4 regions of the Romboutsia sp. Marseille-P6047 genome follow, and region 4 is predicted to be linked to each of the others. Evidence: riboswitches for the same ligand, from Rfam matches in the RefSeq annotation. Region 4 holds a riboswitch; each other region holds the start of a gene.
The links. Region 4 has a riboswitch for cyclic di-GMP ahead of EIH23_RS12520 (type II secretion system protein). Riboswitches for the same ligand answer to the same signal wherever they lie in the genome.
Positions count from the first base shown of each region.

Region 1: another riboswitch for cyclic di-GMP. It lies ahead of EIH23_RS04900 (discoidin domain-containing protein); the one in region 4 lies ahead of EIH23_RS12520 (type II secretion system protein).
Region 2: another riboswitch for cyclic di-GMP. It lies ahead of EIH23_RS16620 (hypothetical protein); the one in region 4 lies ahead of EIH23_RS12520 (type II secretion system protein).
Region 3: another riboswitch for cyclic di-GMP. It lies ahead of EIH23_RS05090 (pectinesterase family protein); the one in region 4 lies ahead of EIH23_RS12520 (type II secretion system protein).

Region 1 covers NZ_UWOT01000003.1:268,593-272,819, reverse strand. Annotated here, with positions in the region: gene EIH23_RS04900 (discoidin domain-containing protein) at 1-2,177, opposite strand, end outside; cyclic di-GMP riboswitch class I at 2,308-2,392, opposite strand; gene EIH23_RS04895 (NPCBM/NEW2 domain-containing protein) at 2,486-4,227, opposite strand, start outside.
Region 2 covers NZ_UWOT01000008.1:65,483-69,709, reverse strand. Annotated here, with positions in the region: gene EIH23_RS09810 (6-phospho-beta-glucosidase) at 1-23, shown strand, start outside; gene EIH23_RS09805 (protein adenylyltransferase SelO) at 255-1,727, shown strand; cyclic di-GMP riboswitch class I at 1,824-1,909, shown strand; gene EIH23_RS16620 (hypothetical protein) at 2,115-2,888, shown strand; gene EIH23_RS16615 (pectate lyase family protein) at 2,898-4,227, shown strand, end outside.
Region 3 covers NZ_UWOT01000004.1:20,998-25,224, forward strand. Annotated here, with positions in the region: gene EIH23_RS05090 (pectinesterase family protein) at 1-1,621, opposite strand, end outside; cyclic di-GMP riboswitch class II at 1,694-1,777, opposite strand; cyclic di-GMP riboswitch class II at 1,866-1,949, opposite strand; tRNA gene EIH23_RS05095 (tRNA-Thr) at 2,085-2,159, opposite strand; rRNA gene EIH23_RS05100 (23S ribosomal RNA) at 2,241-4,227, opposite strand, start outside.
Region 4 covers NZ_UWOT01000013.1:49,979-54,205, forward strand. Annotated here, with positions in the region: gene EIH23_RS12510 (prepilin peptidase) at 1-299, opposite strand, end outside; partial or broken gene EIH23_RS12515 (type IV pilus twitching motility protein PilT) at 327-1,387, opposite strand; gene EIH23_RS12520 (type II secretion system protein) at 1,531-2,040, opposite strand; cyclic di-GMP riboswitch class II at 2,130-2,213, opposite strand; gene EIH23_RS12525 (DUF5057 domain-containing protein) at 2,375-4,227, opposite strand, start outside.

The sequences.
Region 1 (4,227 bases), on a different contig from region 4:
CCTCTAATATTAGTAGAATCATTTGTAAGGTCACTTTCGTCATCTTTTAATCCTGCAAATGCAATGGCTTCTTCTAATTGACTATCCCAAGTAGCAATACTTTCTTCAATATCAATTCCTTCATTTACATATACTTGGTACGCTGCTTTTGCAGTTCCTGTAAGCATCAATCTTTTTGTATTAAACTCAAATATATCTACAGTTGTATCTGGATTTTCATCTAATTTTTTCTTATATTCTTTTAACTCTTTTAAAAATTCTTCTTGGTTATCACCAGTATTAAATAGTGGGAATTTTTCTCCTCCATCTATACGAACTACTGGTGCCTTTCCTTGTTGTTCTTCTGTATATTTATTTACTAAGTATACAGCTCCACCTTTAGCACTTTTTTGAGACCAACTATCACTATAAATTTCTGGTACTACTATTGTGTTCATACCTTTCTTTAATTGATAGTTTCTTCTCCAATTGCCATAGTGACCTTCCTGTTGTGAAAATACTATTGATGGTAGTGGTTTGCCATCTTCTGCTTCAACAAATATATTAAATACTTCTCCTGGTTTTGCTACTATCCCAGTTGATTGAAAGTCATTTCCAAAACTTGACATAAGTAAGTTATTTGTAGCTTTTAAGTGTGTATCACCATTTTGCATTACTGTAAAAGTACTATCTGAATAATCTTTATCACCTTGTAGAATTTCCTTAGCTAAGTCTATAGCATATATTAGTTGATCTTTTAAAGGATGATTATTAACTTCTTTTTCTAAATCATTTATTACATCTATATTGTTATATTCATCTTTTAACTTAACCATTGTACCATCTGTAAATATATTATTTATAATACTTGGTAATGAGTCTTCTTTATATAACCAAAATACAGAGCAGGCTGCTTGATTTAAATTTCCTTTTTTAAATACAAACTTTATTCTTTTAAATTCAGTTGGTTCAAAAGTTATTTCTTTTATATCATGGCTTGCTGCTTGCTCTCCTGTAGCTACTAATTTAAAGGTATCACCTTTAGTAGTGTTTGATGCATATATCTCAAATTCTTCTGCATAACCTTTTTGCCACGATGGAGTTCCACCATATATTAACCTATCTAAAACTGTAGCTTCTTTTAACTGTACTACTATTTCATTTTTAAAATCATCACTATTATTTTTTCTAGATGCCCAGTATGTTTTAGTATCATTATCAAAAGCTTTCATTAAAGCTTCACTGCTAGACCCATCATTACTGCTTATTTTTTCTATTTCTGAATTATCTACTTTAAATGCTTTGTTATAGATTTCCTCATATTTTCCATTAACTTTTTCAAATTTTTGAATTTGAGCATTTTGACTTTCTATATTATTTTCTTCTTTAAGTAATATCTTTGCATTTTCTATATCTTCTTTAAATTCATTATAAAGAACATGATTTTTTATTTCATTTTCTAAAGCTTCTATTTTTTCAATAGTATTAAACTCATCACTTACAACACTCATAGTGCTATCTGCAAATAATCTATTTATCTTATCAGCTAACTCATCTTCTTTATATAGCATAAATTCTGAAGCTGATGCCCAATTTTGATTAGCTTTTTTAAACTTAAACTTTATTCTTTTAAACTCTGCTTTATCAAACTTTATTTCAACTATATCTGAAGTAGATCCTGAATACTTTCCATGACTTACTACAGTAAAATCATCACCATCATCTGTAAGTGAAGAATATATTTCAAATTCTTGAGCAAATCCTTTTCCCTTAGCTGAATCTTGTCTTGCTCCATATACTATTCTGTTTAAACTTGTAATTTCATCTAGTGTAATTATTACCTCATTTTCAAAACTTGAACTATTAACCTTATTAGTCTCCCAGTGGGTACTGAAGTCTTCATCTATAGCTTTAGTTATTACTGATGATGGGTAATTTCCTCCGTTATTAGTTATTGAAATTATTTTTGAGTTATCTAATTTAAAAGATTTATTATATTCTTCTAAATAACTGCTATTAAGTAAATTAAATTTACTTACTTTAGCTTGATTTGATTGTATATCTTGATTATTTTTATCTGATATATTTGGGACTACGTTATTGTCCCTCAATTCATGTGCTAAAACACCTATAGTGCTTGCTGAAAAGTTTGTAATGATTGCTGCCATAGTTAACGCTGCTATTTTTCTTTTGTGCATATTTATCCTCCTGAATAATTCTCCCTCAGAAGTACATTATTTAGGCATAAAAAAAGTTACTCATAAAGAGTAACTTGAAATAGACCTAATAATTTCATACTAAGCTTAAAACAAAAAGTATAATGTACTCTTTGGCAACTGGCTGACATAGTTAAAAAACCTTAGTCCCTATAGCTTTGTGTCACTAAGTTTCCTTAGGTTTACCTATTAAATTTATTCAGTATTTTACCATTATTTTTTATATTATGTCAATTACTGTTATATTATTTACACTAAAATTATAAATAATTCAATTCATTTTATAACAACTATCTTTCCCTAGTATCAAGAACAAATGTAATCTGTGTTATATAATTATCGACTTTATCTTCGTATGTCATATAAACAGTATGTATCCCCGAATAAAAATCTGTTGTGTCAAATGATATTTTTCCATTTTCATCTACGCATTCTTCTACGTTTAAAGTTGTTAAGTCCCATGTTCTATTATCTTTTATGATTATAGACGTTAGAGTTAATTTTTCACCATTTCTGTTTAAAACGTCGTAGTCTACAGTGACTTTTTTATCTTTTGCCAAAACCCAATCCTCTGTTATTATTTGAGGGTGTGCCTTTAGGTTTGTCAAATTTTTAAGGTCTTTTAATGGTGATAAATCTTTTATTTTGTTATTTTCTATGTTTAGTGATTCTAGATTCACAGCGTATTGTAAACCTTCTAAACTTTGAACATTTTTAACTGTTAGTGAAACAAGCTCCCTCATATCACCTAATCTTACTTCACCTTGTAGACCAAGTTCTTGTTGTATACTTAATTTAAGATTTTTATCTTTTATTTGTATTATTTGACTTAAGTCTATTTCTACCGCAGAATTGATTGCTTTTCTTATCTCCTCTACTGCTGTATCTATTTTAGTTTGATTGTTAGAACTTAAAGTTTTTTCACCATTTTCTATAGCATTTTTTATATTTTTTGCAGATTCTTCAGTGTAATTCCCTAAATCCAAGGCCCTAGCTTCTTCTAAAACTTCTTCTAATTTGCTTAAATCAAATTCAGAAAAATTTCTAAATTTAGCATCTGCCCAGTCGGCATGATCCCAAGTGTCTCCGCTATCAGCTACATCTACTACTAGTTTGATTTCGCTAGAATTTCTAACATCAACAATTAAGTGCTGTTTTGGTGTATTTGATTTCATAATAGGTGTTTCTGCCTTTAAAACCCCATCTACGTACACCTTAAATATAACACTTGATGCTTGTTGACCTGCTACAAATTGATCAAGTCCAACCCAAGCATCGAATATATCGTAACCTGTTGAATCGTAAACTATTTCTGAGTAAGCGTGAGTTCCTATACCCTTTTTAAAAACTTCAACGTATCCATCTTCATTTAAAAGTTTTATAGGTTCTTGTCTTACTGATTTATCTTTTCCTATGTAACCTGAACCTATTGTTGCAGATTTCCAATTTAAATCAGATAAATAAGTTTCTTTATCTGTAACTACTACTGTTCTTGTAAATTGGGCTTTGTTTCCATCACTATCTTTTACAGAACAAGTTACGTTAAATATACCTGTATTTCCTTTAATATAATCTGATTCTACTTCTATTTTAGAAGTTAAATCACCATCTTCACCATCTGTAACACTTATTCCTTTAATTAAATCAATTTCTTCATTTATATTAAATGCTACACTCTCGTCACCTTTGAATTTTGGCTTACCATTGCTTGTTGTTAGTTTAGGATTAACTATTATACAGTGATCACTCGTATTTCCATTACCACCATCATGTACTTCTATTACTAATTCCTTCACTCCAGAAACTGGAATATTTATATAAGCTAAGTTATCATAGTAACTCATAATATTTGTTGTTGCTACAGTTTTTCCATCTGCTACAACTTTAAAAGTTACACTTGAATTATTATTTTCTCCTATAGCTGTGTCTACACCAATTAATGCTTCAAAGTTGTCATATTCCTTATCAGATAAATCATAAGTTATCTTTCCATTTGCATGTATTCCGATACCATTTTTAAATGTTGTTACCT
Region 2 (4,227 bases), on a different contig from region 4:
ATGTAAAAGAAAAATGTTTTTAATAAATTTAAAAACAAACTAAAAGTCACTCTGATTAAATCAGAGTGACTTTTAGTTTGTTTTATATTATCGTTATGAACATTATAAGTGAAAATACAGTTGAGTTTTATAATTAAATTTTACTGTCTAAAATTACAAAAAAAGGATTAAAGATTTGTGTTAAATAAGATTATTTGAAATGATTAATAAGGGTATATTAATTAATAAATCTAAATTAAAATAAAGGAGGAAAAATGACTTATATAAAAAATGCAAATAACATGGGATGGAATTTTGATAATACGTATATAAATTTATCTGATTTTTTTTATAGTAAAATTAATATAGATCCAGTATCATCACCAAAGTTAATTATATTAAATGAGCAATTGGCAAAAAATTTAGGTTTTAATATTGATTCCTTAAAAAGTTATGAAGGAACTTTAATATTCTCAGGAAATAAGAAAATAGAAGGTGGAGAATATATTGCTCAAGCATATGGAGGTCACCAGTTTGGGCACTTTACAATACTAGGTGATGGAAGAGCTTTATTAATAGGAGAGCAAATAACACCGTTAGGTGAAAGATATGATATTCAACTTAAAGGTTCAGGAAAAACTCCATACTCTCGTGGAGGAGATGGAAGAGCGGCACTTGCTCCAATGCTTAGAGAATATATAATAAGCGAAGCAATGTATGGACTCGGAATTCCTACTACGCGTAGCTTAGCTGTAGTTAAAACTGGTGATCCAGTGATTAGAGAAGATATAAAAAAAGGTGCAATATTAACTAGAGTTGCTTCAAGTCATATTAGATTTGGTACATTTCAATATGTATCGAGCTTTGGGTCACACCAACAACTTAAAGATTTAGCTGATTACTGTTTAAAAAGACATTTTCCTCATATCAAAGATGATAGTAATAAATATATTAATCTACTTAATGAGGTTATAAAATCTCAAGCAAGTCTTGTTTCTAAGTGGCAATGTGTAGGTTTTATACATGGAGTTATGAATACGGATAATATGACTATAAGTGGAGAAACAATTGACTATGGGCCATGTGCATTTATGGATGAATACAATCCTAATACTGTATTTAGTTCTATAGATAGAAATGGAAGATATTCATATAAAAATCAACCTATTATGACAGAGTGGAACTTATGTAGATTTGCAGAATCATTATTACCGTTGCTAAATGAAGATAGGAATAAAGCTATACAAATAGCTCAAAATGCTATTTCTAACTTTTCTGAGATATATTATTCAAATTGGATATCTATAATGAGGTCTAAGCTTGGATTATTTGATGAAGAGGTTGAAGATAAATCTATTATTAAAGATTTGCTTAATATGATGGAGAAGTATAATGAAGATTATACTAATACATTTATCTCATTAACATTTGATAATAATAAAGAAAGTTCAATGTATAATAGTCAGGAATTTAAATATTGGTATAAATTATGGCAGGAAAGATTACAAAGACAAGGAAAGTCAAAAGAAATGGTTAAAGGACTAATGATGAATTCAAATCCAGCTGTAATTCCAAGAAATCATAGAGTTGAAGAAGCTCTTGATGCTGCTAATAAAGGTAATCTTAATGTTATGAAAAGACTTCTTGAGGTTCTATCTAAACCATATGAACATTCAAAAAAACAAGAAGAGTATTCTAAATTACCTAAGCCATCAAATTGTCCTTATAGAACTTATTGCGGAACATAATAAGAATAACAATACTAGAAAAATTTTCTAGTATTGTTATTCTTATAAAGATATTCTATTGAAATAGATATAAATATATGATAAATTGTTTTTACAATAAAATAATGGCAAATTTGGAGAAATCCAAAGACGCAAAGCTAAAGGGGCTAAGGTAATTATTACTATGCCAGCCAGTTGCCGAAGAATATTTATTCTTTGTTCTTATAAAATAAGATTATATTTATTTAATATATTTAATTAAATATAGATTAGGTTGTAATGATTTATATGGAAACTATCCTCTTTCTTAAGTTAGGATAGTTTTTTTATTGCAAAATAAAACTAAAGAATTAAGATTTTATCGGAATACCCTTAGCTACAATAAATTTATAAAAGGGAGATTTAAATTTGAAGATGAAAATTTTATCAAAAGCTATAGCATCTATGACTATAGCGTCAATAATATCTACTAATGTAGCTATTATTGCAAGTGCAATAGAGAATAATACAGGCCATATAACTCAATTAAGCAAAGTTTCTATATTAGAAAGTAAAGGATGGTTAGAAAGTATAAGTGTTGAATGGAAGCCGATAAAAGAGGCTAAAGGGTATAATGTTTATTATAAGCTAGCATCTGAATCATATTATAAATATAAAAAAATAGACGATGAACTAATAAGGCAATACTCATCATATTTTAGAGCAGATATACTGGGTCTTTCAGAAGGCGAATACATTATAAAAGTAATTCCTACAATAGATAATAAAGAAGAGGTATCTTTACAAGGAATAATAACAGATATAGAAGTTAAAAATCATACAAGAGAAGGTTTTGGGTTCTCTAAAGAATCTCCTATGAAGACTAGCTCAGGAGGATATAATGATAATGGAACAGTTAAGAATGATTCAAAAATAATATATATAACATCAGAAAATGTTAATACAGTAACGTTAGATGTTATTACTAATAGCAAAGGGAGTAAAACTAAATGTACAGGTATAGTAGATATACTATCAAAACGTCCAAAAGGTTATGATAAAACACCTTTAATAATACGTATGATTGGAGAAATAAAAGGATCAGATATTATAGGACTTAATTCAAGTGGATATTTACAATTAAAGGGAATATATAATGTTACTTTTGAAGGTGTAGGAGAGGATACTACAGTATATAAATAGGGATTTTTAATTAGAGATTCTCATAATGTAGAATTAAGAAATGTTGGTATAATGTTATTCCCAGATGATGCAATTTCACTGGATACAGGGAATGAGAATATATGGATTCATAATAATGATATATTCTATGGAAGTGCAGGAAGTGATGTAGACCAGGCAAAAGGAGATGGTTCAGCTGATGTTAAGGGAAAATCAACCTATGTAACAATTTCATACAACCATTTTTATGATTCAGGTAAAGCTTCACTTTGTGGAATGAGTGATACTGAAGAGTTTTTTGTAACGTATCATCATAATTGGTTTGATCATTCAGACTCAAGGCATCCTAGAATAAGAGTCGGTACAGTGCATATTTATAATAATTATTTTGATGGAAATTCAAAATATGGAGTTGGGGTAACTAAAGGCAGTTCAGCTTTCGTAGAAGCTAGTGATTTTAGAAATACTAAATATCCAATGCTTATTTCATTACAAGGCAGTGATATATATGGAAATGGTAAAGGAAACTTCTCAGGTGAATCTGGTGGTATGATCAAAGCATATAACAACAAGATATCAGGTGAATCAAGAATTGTATATGCAAGTCAAAATTCAACACAGTTTGATGCTTATTTAGCAATTTCGAGAAATGAAATAGTTCCAAGTACATATAAGACTTTAAGTGGAGCAAATACATATAATAACTTTGATACAAGTTCTAAAATGTATGAGTATACTCCAGATAATATAGAAGATGTAAGAGGTATTGTTACAAACTATTCAGGAAGAGTAAATGGTGGAGATTTTGAGTGGAAATTTACAAGTGCTGATGATATTAGTTCTAGCGTAAATATAGAGTTAATGAATGCAATCAAAGGATACAAAAGTCAATTAATTTCTATTGGTGGTGGATCAATAGAAACATTAGAGCCAGTAATACCAGATGAACCACAACAACCTGAAGAAATTCCACCAGTTACACCAGAAGAACCGGAAAAACCAGAAGTAGATCAAACACCATCGACTCCTGATGAATCAATAATAGTTAAGCATAACTTTACAACGGATAATAAAAGTAGTAACTTCTTTGATATATCAGGAAATCTTTCAAGTACGAAAGGAACAGTAAAATATAATGATTTAAAACTTACTAAATGCTTAAAAATGGAGTCTTCAACAAGTATTAAATTTATAACTGAAAATAATTCAAAACTTATATTGGTATTAAATTCAACATTTAATAAAGACGTGGTGATTGATGGACAAGAATATACTGCAAATAACGGAGTTATAGAAATGGAATTAGAAGTAGGAGAGCATATAATAACTAAAGGTGATACAGGTAATTTATATTACATAG
Region 3 (4,227 bases), on a different contig from region 4:
GGAAGTTTACTACTTCTAAATCTTCATATGTTGTTTTAGAAGAATCAACTTCTGCTATTTCTTTATATTCTCCATTTTTTTCTGTTGATCTTTTTATTACATATGAAGTAGCATCTTTTACTTCATCCCAGCTTAAAGTTACTTTAAAATCTTTAGCCTCAGCTTTTACATTTTCTACTGTATCAACTGGCATTTTTTCTATTGTTGAATCATAGTAAAGTTTATCTTCATTTTCTATTCTTACATTGTCAAAAGTAGCAACTGCTGGAGTTTCACTTCCTCCGTTACTTACTACAAATCCTACATACCAAGTGTTACTTTCATTTACAACAGTTTGAGTTTTTACTATTGTTTTATCGGTTGGGAATGTTGGGTCTTTAGATATATAAGCTTTAAATTGAGTTTTATTTCTTTCTATTTTTATATATTGATTTTTAGAATCTGCATTTAATTCACCTATTTGAGCTGCACCTGATTTTGCTGATGCATTATCTCTATAAGCATATCTATATTGATTTTTACTTGGTTCTACATATACGCCAAAGTAGTCTGCATCATTAGTAGAATTATTATTACGTACAAATACACCTGCTTGACCATATTTTGCATTACTCATATCAAAGTCTACTAATCTAGCTACTATAGTAGCGTTACCTTCTACTTTGTAATTTATAAACTGATAGTTATCAGTTGATGATACATCTTTTCCTATATATGTACCTGATCCATTTACTGTGAATGATTTTGTATCTTTATCAAAATTAGCATATACATTTTCACTGTCATTCCCTATTGATGAATTATTAAATCCATCTGGTAATGTTCCCACACCATAGTTAGGAAGTTCAGGTGTTTCTGGTATTTCTGGTACTTCAGGTACTTCTGGAGTTTGTATATCTGTTGAAGTGTAAATAATTCCACTTTCATTTTTTATTGTTATATCATTAAAACTTGCAACTGCTGATGTTGTACTTCCTCCATTACTTACTACAAATCCTAAGTTCCATGTAGTAGATGATGAGTTTATACTTTGTCCACCAGATGCTATTATGTCATTAAAATCTTTGTCATTAGCTATATAATATTTAAAAGAAGTTTTATTCTTTTCAATTTTTATATATTTATTTTTAGATTCTTTTGTTAATCCTGATATAGCTGCTGCACCAGTTCCACCTGTAGAGTTATCTCTATAAGCATATCTATATTGATCTTTACTTGGTTCTACATATACACCAAAATAATCTGCATTGTCGCTAGTATTATTTTCACGCATAAATACTCCTGCTTGACCATATGGAGCATTACTCGTATTAAAGTTTTCTAATTTAGCTATAATTGTAGCATCACCATTAACTTGGTAACTTACAAATTGATAGCTATCAACTGATCCCTTATCTTTTCCTATTAGGTTACCTGAGCCTTGAATTTCTAATGTCTTACTAGTGTTGTCAAAAATTGCACTTCCATTACCGTAATTGTTACCTATAGCTACACTTGTAAATCCTTCTGGTAATACGTTTGTTTCTGCATTAACTATACCTAAATTTGGAACCATGTACCCTATTACCATGGCTATTGTAAGAACTATAGATAATACTTTCCTTTTTAGATTGTTTTTCATACTATTCTCCCTTCAAAAAAAGGCTATAGTTTAACTTATTTAGTTAGATTAAAATATCTAAACTAAGTTAAGTTAAAATATAGCCGGTTGCACTACTAGCTCCATATGATTTAAGTGCCCATTTACAAATCATACTTCTTAGCTTCTATAATTTTTTGTTTAAATAAAGGATATTAGTCTTTTTGCAATAAAAAAGACTATATCTGTTTATAAATCAATTAGTTTCATTTCTAAATGACTTATAATTAAACATAGCCGGTTGCACTAGTAACTCCATACGATTCAAGTGCCCATATATAAATCGTACTTCTTTGTCTCTATTTTTTTCAGACAAAATCATTGTCTTTTGTTATAATATCAAATTAATATGATAAAATCTACTATTTTCATTCGATTTATTTTTACATATTCTGTAAATTCGTTTTTGAACACAAAAAAAGACTAAGAATATCTTAGTCTTAAATGGAGCTGGTGATAGGAATCGAACCTACAACCTGCTGATTACAAGTCAGCTGCTCTACCGTTGAGCCACACCAGCAAATATAACATTTTAGGATTAAAGTATGATAATACTTTCAAAACTACATATCATTTACAATATTTATCATTTAAATTTATTTTGGTCAAGTCCTCGACCTATTAGTATCGATAAGCTAAATACATTACTGCACTTACACCTTCGACCTATCAACCAGGTAGTCTTCCTGGGGTCTTACCCTTACGGTGGGAAATCTTATCTTGAAGTCGGCTTCGCGCTTAGATGCTTTCAGCGCTTATCCATTCCGCACTTAGCTACCCAGCTATGCCCTTGGCAGAACAACTGGTACACCAGAGGTGCGTCCATCCCGGTCCTCTCGTACTAAGGACAGGTCTCCTCAAATTTCCTACGCCTGCGACGGATAGGGACCGAACTGTCTCACGACGTTCTGAACCCAGCTCGCGTACCACTTTAATGGGCGAACAGCCCAACCCTTGGGACCTACTACAGCCCCAGGATGTGATGAGCCGACATCGAGGTGCCAAACCTCCCCGTCGATGTGGACTCTTGGGGGAGATAAGCCTGTTATCCCCAGGGTAGCTTTTATCCGTTGAGCGATGGCCCTTCCATGCGGAACCACCGGATCACTAAGTCCGACTTTCGTCCTTGCTCGACCTGTATGTCTTGCAATCAAGCTCTCTTGTGCCTTTACACTCTACGTACGATTTCCGACCGTACTGAGAGAACCTTTGAGCGCCTCCGTTACTTTTTGGGAGGCGACCGCCCCAGTCAAACTGCCCACCTGACAGTGTCCCAAGACCAGATTCATGGCCTATGGTTAGAGTCCCAGTACTACAAGGGTGGTATCCCAAGGATGACTCCACGCAAACTGGCGTTCACGCTTCATAGTCTCCCACCTATCCTGTACATGTAGTACCAAGACCCAATGTCAAGCTACAGTAAAGCTCCATGGGGTCTTTCCGTCCTGTCGCAGGTAACCGGCATCTTCACCGGTATTACAATTTCACCCAGTCTGTTGTTGAGACAGTGCCCAAATCGTTACGCCTTTCGTGCGGGTCGGAACTTACCCGACAAGGAATTTCGCTACCTTAGGACCGTTATAGTTACGGCCGCCGTTTACTGGGGCTTAAGTTCACTGCTTCGATTGCTCTAACAGATCCCCTTAACCTTCCAGCACCGGGCAGGCGTCAGCTCCTATACATCGTCTTGCGACTTAGCAGAAACCTGTGTTTTTGGTAAACAGTCGCTTGGGCCTATTCTCTGCGGCCTGTCATAGACAGGCACCCCTTCTCCCGAAGTTACGGGGTCATTTTGCCGAGTTCCTTAACAACAGTTCTCTGGCTGGCCTTAGGATACTCTCCTCACCCACCTGTGTCGGTTTGCGGTACAGGCACCTTTAACCTCGATAGAGACTTTTCTCGACAGTGTGAAATCAGCTACTTCGCTACTAAATTTCGCTCCGCATCACATCCTAGCATTATTCCTACGGATTTGCCTGTAGGAACTGCCTCAATGCTTGCCCGTACATAACCAACAGTACGGTTAGCTTATCCTTCTGTGTCATCCCATTTCTCAAACGGTTATTGGTGGTACAGGAATATCAACCTGTTGTCCATCACCTACGCCTTTCGGCCTCGGCTTAGGTCCTGACTAACCCAGGGCGGACGAACCTTCCCCTGGAAACCTTGGGTTTACGGCCTGTGGGATTCTCACCCACATCTCGCTACTCATGCCAACATTCTCACTCGTATACTGTCCACATGTCCTTACGGTCATGCTTCAACCTGCATACGAAGCTCCCCTACCCATCATAATGATGCCGTAGCTTCGGTAGTACGTTTTAGCCCCGGAAATTTTCGGCGCAGGATCACTCGACCAGTGAGCTATTACGCACTCTTTAAATGAGTGGCTGCTTCTAAGCCAACATCCTGGTTGTCTGTGCAATCCCACATCCTTTACCACTTAACGTACATTTAGGGACCTTAGCTGACGATCTGGGCTGTTGCCCTTTTGACTATGAATCTTATCACCCACAGTCTGACTCCCAAGTATAAGAATACGGCATTCGGAGTTTGATAGTCTTCGGTAAGTGCAATACCCCCTAGGA
Region 4 (4,227 bases):
GTTTCTAGTGATATTGAAAATGTATTAAATACTACTAAGAATAAAATTCCAGTTAAAAATTCTACATATGCATATCTAGATGATATTTCTTTTTTGCAATATCTACATTTTCTACCTGATATTAAGTAGCTTAATATTGGTATTAAGTCTATAGGTTTTAGTCTTGTGTTGCACGTGGGACATTTTGATGGTGGATTTACTATTGATTCATTTTCTGGAATTCTGTATATGCATACGTTAAAAAAACTTCCAAAAACTATTCCAATTATAAATATATAAAGTTGTAGTATCAATTCCATATTTTTCTCCATTTTTAAATATATTAATTAGTATATTATACCAATTGATTTACTAGTAAAATCATAATCATTGCATCTACTAAGAGCCATTTCTCTTGATATTTTTCCACTTTTATATAACTTAATTAAATCTTGATCCATAGTTTGCATTCCAAATTTCATACCTGTTTGTATAGAGCTTTGAATTTGATGGTTTTTTCCTTCTCTTATAAGATTTCTTATTGCAGGTGTTACTGTCATCACTTCAAGAGCTGCTACTCTTCCTTCACCATCTGATGTTGGTATTAATTGTTGTGAAACAACTCCTTCTATTACAGTTGATAATTGCATTCTAATTTGTTGCTGTTGTTCTGATGGAAAACTGTCTATTATTCTATCTATAGTTTTTGCTGCCCTATTGTATGTAGTGTTGAGAATACTAAATGTCCTGTCTCTGCTGCTGTAAGGGCTATTGATATTGTTTCCGGATCACGCATTTCTCCTATTAATATTACATCTGGATCTTGACGAAGTATTGCTCTAAGTGCCGAATTAAATGATTTTGTATCATTTCCTATTTCTCTTTGATTTACTATGCTGTTTTTGTGGTTGTGTACGTATTCTATTGGATCTTCTATTGTTATTATATGTGATTGTCTATTTGTGTTTATTATATCTAGAAGGCTTGCTAGTGTTGTAGATTTACCACTTCCTGTTGGGCCTGTTACTAATACCAATCCTTTTTGTTTTTCTGTGAATGTTTTTAATGTTTGAGGTAATCCTAGTGTGTTAAAGTTTGGTATTTCTGAACTTATTGTTCTTAGTGCTATTGCGTAGTTTCCTTTTTGTTTGTAGGCATTTACTCTGAATCGTTCTCCACTTTCTAGTGATATTGAAAAATCACATTCGCCTTCTTCTTCTATTTTTCTGAAGTTTTTTTCTGAAGTAATTTGTTGTACCATGTTTTTTGTATCTTCTGATGTTAATGTGTATTCAGATAACTTTATAAATTTTCCTTTACTTCTTACAGTTGGAACGCTCCCTACTGTTATGTGTATATCTGATGATCTTAATTGTATTGATTTATTTAATAAGTCAAATATATTCATTTATTACTCCTTATTATCTTATCAAAGTATCTATTGGTTATTCTTCTCCTAATAAATAATTTTTTAATCAAAATATTAAAATTTAGTTCATATTAATTAATAAAGAACCGAAGGTAAAATATAAACCTTCGGTTCTTTATTAATTATTTATCTATTCCATTTTGATTATAGTCAATTAAAACTATTTTTATTGGCTTCGCTGTAGTCCCATCTGCTGTTCCTACTTCTGCATTTGTTAAGTTTCCAAAATCAGACTTTAACTTTTCTATTCCTGCTGCATTTATTTTGCTCGTAGTAGTTATAGAAAGAACTAAATCGCTTGGTGTAGCTGATGCACCTGATAAAACATATGAAGCTCCTAGTGGCTTTCCTAAATCATCTATTAATCCAGCAAATGCATCTGTAGATGTATTCGTTCCCACTGTAGTCTTCGGTGAGTTTCCATCAGTTGGATACGCTCCTGTATCAGCATAACTTGTTGCTGCTGCTGATTTTATAGCACTTATATCTGATTCTAATTCTGAAATTCTTGCCTTTTGTATATTATTGAATAATGCTGGTACTGCTACTACTGCTAATATACCTATAATAGCTATTACTACTAATAATTCCACTAATGTGAAACCTTTATTATTTTTCTTTTTGTTTAACATAATTTCCCTCCAAAATTTATCATAATTTTCTCACTGGAATAACCCCTTTGAAAACATAAAAAATGACTATTATGCTTTGTCTAAAACAAAATCTTAATAGCCGGTTGCACCACTTACTCTACATATTCCAGGTGCCCAAATAAAGAATATGTTTCTCCGTATCTCATTCCATTTTATACCAAAATTGTATCATTTATTACATTCTTTAGCAAGCATTTTTATACTTATTATTAAGTCGAAATTATACTTTTGTATTATTTATAATTTTACAAAATAAAATAAGATAACTTTTAAAATTAAAAGTTACCTTATCAATAAAAATTAATTTATATTTTTAAAATAAGTCAGGTAATTCCTGTGATTGTAAATTTAATTTAACATCTTTACTATTTATAATATTCCCGCTTGAATTAAATAAACTAGCTCGAATAGTTCCATCAGATATTGACTTTACACTATATGTAACTATATATTTGCCAGGATTAAAGTTTTTAAGTTCAATGTATCCAGAATCTTGATCTATAGTTATACTCACATTATTATCTCTACCTTGTATTTCGCCATTTTCATTACATTTATATACAAGCACGCTACTACTATTAACATCTATATCATTATCAAGTAATATATTTAGAATATTATTTTCATTCCTTATATCTATACTTATACCCAGTGTATAATACATATTTTTCATTATATTAACTTGCTGGCTTCCTATTGTAGAATTATTTTCATATTTACCATGAGCTATTATTTCACTGGAATCTATGACACTTACTGTCGTTCCATTAAAATAATCCTTTTTCCATAAATATCCTGATGTTTCATCTAGTGTTACATCTCCATAATTAATATATCCACTATTTTCTTCAAATACAATCTCTTGTATTGTCTTGGCTTTAACCGACACATTTATATTTACAACATCAGCTTCATACTTCCATTCACTTTTTGATCCAGTTTTATTCAACCTGTAATTAATACTAAATACGCCACCTAAATCTTCATTACTATTTATATATTCTAGTCCATCTGGAAGCACATCACTTAATCTAATATCCTTTATAGTTAATGATTCTGGTATATTACCTTTATTTTTTAATTCATTTCCGCTTATCTTGTATAGCTCTCTAAGAGTTATATCCTTAGGATCTAATTCATAATTAATATTAAGATTATCCCCCACGCTGACTTGATATACATCAGTACTCTTAGTTAAGTTAAATCTATTTTCTATAGCAAACTCTCCAAACGAGCCTGTTCTTAATATATTAAATTTATCAGACTCACTATTTTTAGTTCCAACTCTATACTCAATAGTATATGTTCCTGTAACTTCCGGAAAGTTTACATTTTGTGCACCCGTAAATGTATTATTTCCTCCTTGTATAGGGTTTTTACTATTCGATGGATAGAACCAATCTGATGGTATATTAGTGTATGAGCTTGCTCCATCTTTTTTATATTTTATTTCTAAAGCTGCGCTTCCTCCCCAGTTAAAATATTCTATATATATAGGATAATATTTATCCTTTTCTAAATAAATACTTTCATTACTATATATAGACCATGCTCCTCTTGGGGTAAAGTCATTTGCAATAACTTTTGTATTTCCATTCACAGTTAACATTGCATATATTCCATCATCTGAAATAGTTTCAAAGCTATAGTTTCCACTTTCAGGTACTTTTATATATCCCCAAGTTTTTCTTGCTTCTTTATAATTATTTGCATATGCACCTACATTATGATCTTTTACAAAATAAGTTTTAGGTTGCCATCTTATAAATTGTCCATTTACTTCTACTCTGCTAACATATGGATTTATTGCACTTCCATTTTCGAACACTTCCATGCTTATATTCGCCGTATCTGAATTAAATGCATTATTAGTATTGAAAACTAGATCTCTATTACTCCATATGCTGTTACCACTTAATGTTGGTAAGTCAGATACATCATAAGGCATCTGTGTTAGATTACCTGGTTGATCTAGTACATCACTATCAGCATACATACCAACCCAATCTGTAGTCCCTTGATTGTTATCTTTATTTACAAATCTATATTCTAAGTAGTTAAATGCTTGTCCCTCGAAGTTTATTTCTACGCTCGATCTTCCATAAAGTTTATATGTTTCATCATATCCATCATGGTCATATTTAATATTGTAGTTACTTGAATTTT